Regions from separate parts of the Trichocoleus sp. Lan genome, predicted to be linked through region 3. Evidence: predicted binding sites of a transcription regulator. Region 3 holds the regulator's gene; each other region holds the start of a gene.
What was found. The regulator HrcA, encoded in region 3, represses chaperone genes, less so after heat shock. The targets are predictions, from matches to a motif close to ANTTAGCACTCNNNANTNNNGAGTGCTAANT.
Positions count from the first base shown of each region.

Region 1: groES (co-chaperone GroES) is a predicted target of HrcA. The motif match lies at 955-985, and genes of this name have one in related genera.
Region 2: groL (chaperonin GroEL) is a predicted target of HrcA. The motif match lies at 1,185-1,215, and genes of this name have one in related genera.

Region 1 covers NZ_JAMPKA010000005.1:238,012-240,286, forward strand. The annotation lists gene groL (chaperonin GroEL) at 1-466, opposite strand, end outside; gene groES (co-chaperone GroES) at 588-899, opposite strand; gene NDA03_RS06880 (ferredoxin) at 1,205-1,657, shown strand; gene NDA03_RS06885 (response regulator transcription factor) at 1,859-2,275, shown strand, end outside.
Region 2 covers NZ_JAMPKA010000024.1:12,373-14,647, forward strand. The annotation lists gene groL (chaperonin GroEL) at 1-1,152, opposite strand, end outside; gene NDA03_RS20180 (M4 family metallopeptidase) at 1,405-2,275, shown strand, end outside.
Region 3 covers NZ_JAMPKA010000010.1:68,308-70,582, forward strand. The annotation lists gene NDA03_RS11005 (DUF2834 domain-containing protein) at 1-663, opposite strand, end outside; gene hrcA (heat-inducible transcriptional repressor HrcA) at 783-1,895, opposite strand; gene NDA03_RS11015 (hypothetical protein) at 2,020-2,211, opposite strand.

The sequences.
Region 1 (2,275 bases), on a different contig from region 3:
CTTCGTCGTTACCAGCAGAGATGGTACCAACTTGAGCGATCGCTTTGGAATCTTCTACTTGTTTGGCGTGTTCGGCAATTCTTTCCACCAGGAAGCCAGTGGCTTTGTCAATCCCGCGCTTCAGAGAAATTGCATTTGCACCCGCAGCAACGTTTCTCAAGCCCTCTTTTACAATTGCATGAGCGAGAACGGTTGCAGTCGTAGTGCCATCACCAGCAGCATCATTGGTCTTAGAAGCGGCTTGACGAATTAAGGAGACCCCCGTGTTTTCAACGTGATCTTCTAATTCAATTTCTTTGGCAATGGTGACACCATCATTCACGATTTGTGGTGCGCCGAACTTCTTCTCTAGTACCACGTTGCGGCCTTTAGGGCCGAGAGTGACAGCCACAGCTTCAGCTAGGATGTCCATCCCTTTTTCCAGGGCGCGACGAGCGTTTTCGTTGTAAATAATGCGCTTAGCCATAGTTCCTCAGTTGTTTTGAGTTTTGAGTTTTGAGTTTTGAAGGAGTGTTGAGCGTTGAGTTTTGAGTGTTGAGTTAAGCAGATGTTTTTAACTCGGAACTCTCAACTCAGAACTCATAACTTTATGAAACGACTGCTAAAATGTCCTTCTCTGAGAGCAGAACGTACTCTTCTGTGCCGAGTTTGATGTCTGTGCCAGCGTACTTGGAGTAGAGAACCTTGTCGCCCACAGAGACTTCCAACTCAACACGAGTGCCTTTGTCATCGCGCTTGCCAGGTCCCACAGCGACGACTTCCCCTACTTGAGGCTTTTCTTTGGCATTATCAGGAAGAAGAATTCCACCAGCGGTTTTCTCTTCAGCAGCGCTCACTTTCACAAAAACGCGATCGCCCAGCGGCTTAACAGTGGATACGCTTAGAGATACAGCTGCCATACAAACTTCGCTCCTATTACAGGTTTGACTCAAGACACACGATTCGTTCGTTGAGAATTAGCACTCTCAACCTCTGAGTGCTAATTTAGCCCAACCAGTGTGCGATCGCAACAAAATTCTTTGTACGGGTTCCCGAACTTATCCGGTTGTCGGAAGACTTTAGTAGAAATGCTTAAGACACAAAGAGGGCTTTAGTCATTGGGATGGCATAGCGCGATCGCACTCAATCTGCTAAAAAAAATTGGAACCGCTAAAATCTCCTAAAAAACGGATATCTCGCTTCTTCCAAGGAAATCAAATAAATAATGACTGAAAACACAGTGGCTGAGTCTAGCCCTGAAATTCCTGAAACTTGTCAATCATCAGACCCAAACGCTCTCGCCGCTTGTGTGCAGACCTTGGGACTGAATCAAATTCAGCGCCATGTCTTCATCTGTGCCGATCCAACCTTACCCCAGTGTTGCTCCAAGGAAACCAGTTTAGAATCTTGGAATTACTTGAAAAAGCGACTTAAAGAGCTAAAACTAGACAAGCCTTCCGACAAAAGCCCTCTTTGCATTTTCCGCACCAAAGCAAACTGTCTGCGAGTTTGCTCCCAAGGCCCAATTCTAGTCGTTTACCCAGATGGTGTTTGGTATCGTGGAGCGACTCCTGAAGTCATTGAGCGGATTATCCAAGAACATCTGATTGGCAACAAAATTGTGCAAGAATACGCTTTCTTAGTTCATCCACTACCAAAACCCTATACAGTAACATAGTAGCTACGTTATATTCTTCCGTGTACCTACTAGATTTTCGTCGTTGTGACCCATGTCAGTGACTATAATTTTCTAAAAAGAGATTATAGGAATTGCCTAGACTTAGTAGGAGTCGGTGCAGCAGGGTGCTGAAAAAAACGTAAACTATACGTACAAAACGGTTTAAATTTTCACAATTCCAGGCTTGGCGAGTGGCACAGCATGAAAGACACCAGTATAAGAGATAACAAACGACTGTTGCTGATTGATGACGACCCCAACCTGATTTTGCTGGTCAAGGACTACCTGGAATTTCGGGGGTACGAAGTCATCACCGCTGAAAATGGTCGGGAAGCACTGGAAGTTCTAGAGCATGATATTCCTGACATGATTATCTGTGATGTCATGATGCCAGAGATGGACGGAATTGCCCTTGTGCAACACGTCAGAGAAGATCCCCGCATCAGCTGGATTCCAGTTCTATTCCTCTCAGCGAAAGGTCAAAGTCAAGACCGAGTCAAGGGTCTCAATACTGGGGCAGATGTCTACATGGTCAAGCCCTTTGAGCCAGAAGAATTGGTGGCGCAAGTGGAATCTTCTCTTAAGCAGGCCACTCGCCTAATTCATCATCCAGCTAGA
Region 2 (2,275 bases), on a different contig from region 3:
TTCGGTCGCCGCACCCACTTTGATGACGGCGACACCACCGGCAAGCTTAGCAATTCGCTCTTGCAGCTTTTCTTTGTCGTAGTCAGAATCCGTTTCTTCTAGCTGCTTGCGAATTTGGGCAATCCGCTTTTGCACATCTGCCGTCTTGGCATCACCAGCGACGATGGTGGTGTTTTCTTTATCAATGGTGATTTTCTGAGCGGTTCCCAGCATCTCCAGGGAGACGGTATCTAGGCTCAAACCAACTTCTTCTGAGATTAGCTGACCGCCAGTGAGAACGGCGATATCTTGCAGCATCGCTTTGCGGCGTTCGCCAAATCCAGGCGCTTTGATGGCGGCTACATTCAGTACGCCCCGCGCTTTATTTACCACCAAAGTTGCCAAAGCTTCTCCTTCGATGTCTTCGGCAATAATCAGCAAAGCTTGACCGGAACGGGCAACTTTTTCCAAGACGGGAATCAAATCCTGGATAGAGTTGATTTTTTTATCCGTCATCAAAATCCGGACGTTTTCATATTCCACCACCATCCGTTCGGAATCGGTGATGAAGTAGGGAGAAATGTAGCCGCGATCCAGCTGCATCCCCTCGACGACATCCAGTTCCGTTGCCATCGATTTGGATTCTTCAACGGTGATCACGCCGTCTTTGGTGACTTTATCCATCGCTTCGGCAATCATTTTGCCGACTTCTTCATCGTTACCAGCGGAGACGGTTGCCACTTGCGCGATCGCACTACCTTCCACTGGTTTCGCGATCGCTACAATTTCCTCCACTAAGAAGGCGATCGTTTTTTCGATTCCCCGCCGCAAACTCACTGGATTTGCCCCAGCCGCTACGTTCTTCAAGCCCTCACGAATCATCGCTTGAGCCAGAACCGTCGCCGTAGTCGTGCCATCACCCGCAATATCTTTCGTCTTGGATGCCACTTCCTGAATCAGTCGAGCGCCTGTATTTTCCAGGGGGTCTTCTAATTCAATTTCCTTGGCAACGGTGATACCATCGTTCACAATTTGGGGTGCGCCAAACTTCTTCTCTAGAAGGACATTCCGCCCTTTCGGCCCCAGCGTAATGCGAACGGCGTCTGCCAGGACGTTCACGCCCCGCTCTAGTGCCCGCCGCGATTCGTCATTAAATGCAACGATTTTTGCCATGTTTTAGGTTTTCAGAGCGCTTCCATTAGTCAATTTAGCACTCACTGGCACAGAGTGCTAATCCGAGAGGATGAGAGTCCTCACCTCGACTGATATCGGGGAGGCACATAATAAACAGCTAGAGCGATCGCACGCACTTTTGAGTTACTTTTTGTAACGAAATTGCCGAATTCTCGATAACTAGAGCGGATTGGATTGAATGCGTTTATCATCCACTTTTTGATGCTCTGTCCTTGACAAAGGAAATAATTTATGCGTTCACCAAAAAAAAGAGCGGTAGGGCTGCAACCTTGCTGCGATAGACTTCATCCCATTTGTTGTATCGTTCCTCCTCATATGCTGAAGGAGGTTCTCCAGAATGGCAACCCTGAGCAGCGGGCATGGGCTTTTCAAACCTTAACCGTGTCAGAACAGTTTCGCGGACGGCGCTTGACAGTGGGAAATATCTCGTTCGCAGCATCACCGGGAGAGAAGCGTCGTACCATCTTTGATGCTAAAAATGGCAACGATCTACCAGGCACCTTGGTGCGGAGTGAAGGCGATCCTCCCAGCGAAGATACCGCGATCAACGAAGCCTACGACGGATCGGGTGCAACTTATGACTTGTACGAGCAGGTGTTCGAGCGGAATTCCATCGACAATCGAGGGCTGCGTTTGGACTCGACGGTTCATTTTGGCGTGAAGTATGACAACGCTTTTTGGAACGGCGACCAAATGGTCTACGGTGATGGGGATGGAGAGATTTTTGAACGCTTCACCAAGGCGATTGATGTGATTGGGCATGAGCTAACCCACGGCGTCACCCAATATGAAGCCAATCTAATCTATTACGGCGAATCCGGCGCACTGAATGAATCTTTTTCCGATGTCTTTGGTTCTCTGGTAAAACAGCGGGTTCTCAATCAGACCGCCGAGGAAGCTGACTGGATTATCGGGGAAGGTTTGTTTACCGCCAATGTTAAGGGCGTTGGGATTCGCTCAATGAAGGCACCGGGGACAGCATACGACGACCCAGTGCTAGGCAAAGACCCCCAGCCTGCGACTTATAAAGACCGCTACAAAGGGCTGGAAGATAACGGAGGCGTGCATATTAACTCAGGGATTGCCAACCGTGCCTTTTATT
Region 3 (2,275 bases):
CCGTTCCGTGGAGAAAGCTTCGGCATTAGTTTCTGGTAAGGGAGGACGCAGGCAAAGATAAGCTAAAGCGCCAAACAAAGGAATCAGCACTACTATCCAAAAAAGTGTAGAATTCTTGATTCCCCGACGCGCCATATCATCTCCCAGAAGTGCGGGAAATATTAACCACAGCAGGCAGAAATCCAAACTCATGACATGAACGAAGCGATTTGTCTGGAACTGCTGAATATAATCTGCCCAATTCCCGCCCAATAAGCCATATACAACCAAACTCCCAGCGCCGAATGTTAGTAAAAAACCAAGCCACCGGGAATCGAGTATTTTCAGAAATAAATTCTTTTCTCCGTGAAATTCCTGGTTGGGTTCTCGCAGTGCTAAATAAGGCAACAAAGCAAATGCTCCGACTCCAAAAGAGAACGCCGAAAAAGGCCAAGCTGCTACCTTTTGCTGTTTGCCATCAATGAGCATCAGACAGGCGTAAATCATCGGTACGATGCCCAGAAGATTGAATAGCGTGACGACTAGGGGGTTAATCCCTGTCCATTGACCTGTGGAGAGATTTTTGATAAGTTCAAATGTGCCTGGTTGTTCAGGAGGTGCTAACAGAAAGGCATAGGTAATAAATGCTGCCCAAAGCAACCAAAAGCCAATTTTTCTAGCCATATCAGTGAAGAATGAAAAGCAAAAATTAGAGCTAATCGCAATTAGCCATGTTTATCGTTCGTGGTTCGTGGTGGGCTACCCAATCGCTAATCGCTAATCGCGATTAGCGATTTTCTAAATTAAGCAGGTTGCGTAAGAGCATCCGAGAGATAATCGGCGGCGGCTTCAACGAGTGCGATCGCATTTTCGTACACCATCCGCGTTGGCCCCAAAACACCCACACTTCCCACGGGTACTGAACCCTGCTGGTAAGTTGCAGAAATCAGCGTACAGGTACGCATCGGTTCTAAAGGATTTTCCGAACCAATCCGCACCGTCACCCGCGAACCAGAAGTGACATCTGAGATAGCCGTGACATCTGGTCTAGGCCATTCAAAGATTAAAGGCCACAGCTGGTCTTGTTCCTCTTCCAATAGATGTATAAGCGTCTGCACTTGCTGTAACTCGGAAAATTCTGGCTGACGCAATACTTCAGCGACGCCACGAACCATAATTTGAGTTGTGGCAGGTTGGGAAGTGCGACGGATCAAGTTGGAAAGCAGATTTCGCAAGGAATCGACATATCGTTGAAATTCTCGGTCTAGTTCGCTCCAGTCTAAAGTTGCCAATTCACTGAGCGATCGCCCCCGCAAGTGGCTATTCAGAAAATTCGATAAAATTTGCAACTCCCGATCTACAATTTCTGCGTCCGGTTGCTCATCCTCCGATTCTGAGAGCGGTAACTCCATTAAGACGCTAGTCGTCTCATAAGAATCCGTCACCACAATCAGCATCACCCTTCCCGGATCGAGCTGCACCAGTTGCAAATGCCGCAAACGATTAGTTCGAGTCTGCGGCATCGTGATCAGGGTAATATAACCGCTGAGCGTTGCCAGAATTTGCGCTGCACCCCGCAACACAGTCTCGAAACTCTGATGTTCCAAGTTCAAACGGTTTGTGAATAACTGCTCTACCTGACGCCCCAAGGCTTCAGAAGGCTTAATTAATTGATCGACATAAATTCGATAGCCAGAGTCAGAGGGAACCCGTCCAGCCGAGGTATGGGGTTGATAGAGCAACCCCGCTTTCTCTAAGACGCCCATTGCATTGCGAATCGTCGCTGGACTGACGCACAGATTATACTCGTCTACCAAAGCTTTTGAGCCGACTGGCTCAGCCGTCGCAATATAGTGACGGACAGTTGCCCAGAGAATACGTTGTTGACGGTCAGTCAGACTTACTTGCCTAGCCATTTAAACGAAAGCCGAATTGGATAGGGTTTTAAAAACAATTGGAAATTCCTGGACTTCTGATGATGAATTTCTCAGTAAGTCCGGCGCTCTTGTCAAGCAAGCAGCCGATTAAATATAGGATAGGTTAAAACAGAATAGCAGATGCTGCCTTCTGCCTGCCGGTTCGCCACACCCAGCCAGTAGAAGCATAACAGCCGCCGAACTCCAACCTTAGACATACCATGACGATCGATCGCAGAGTTAGGACATTATCGCTACCCGTAACTCTAGAGTCCACAGTCTCTATCAGGATTGTCTGTAGTCTACTCGACTGCATCGAAGTTTGTCAGCCAAAACCTCTAAATACTTATTTCGCTAGTAAAAATTAAAACAATATCGTG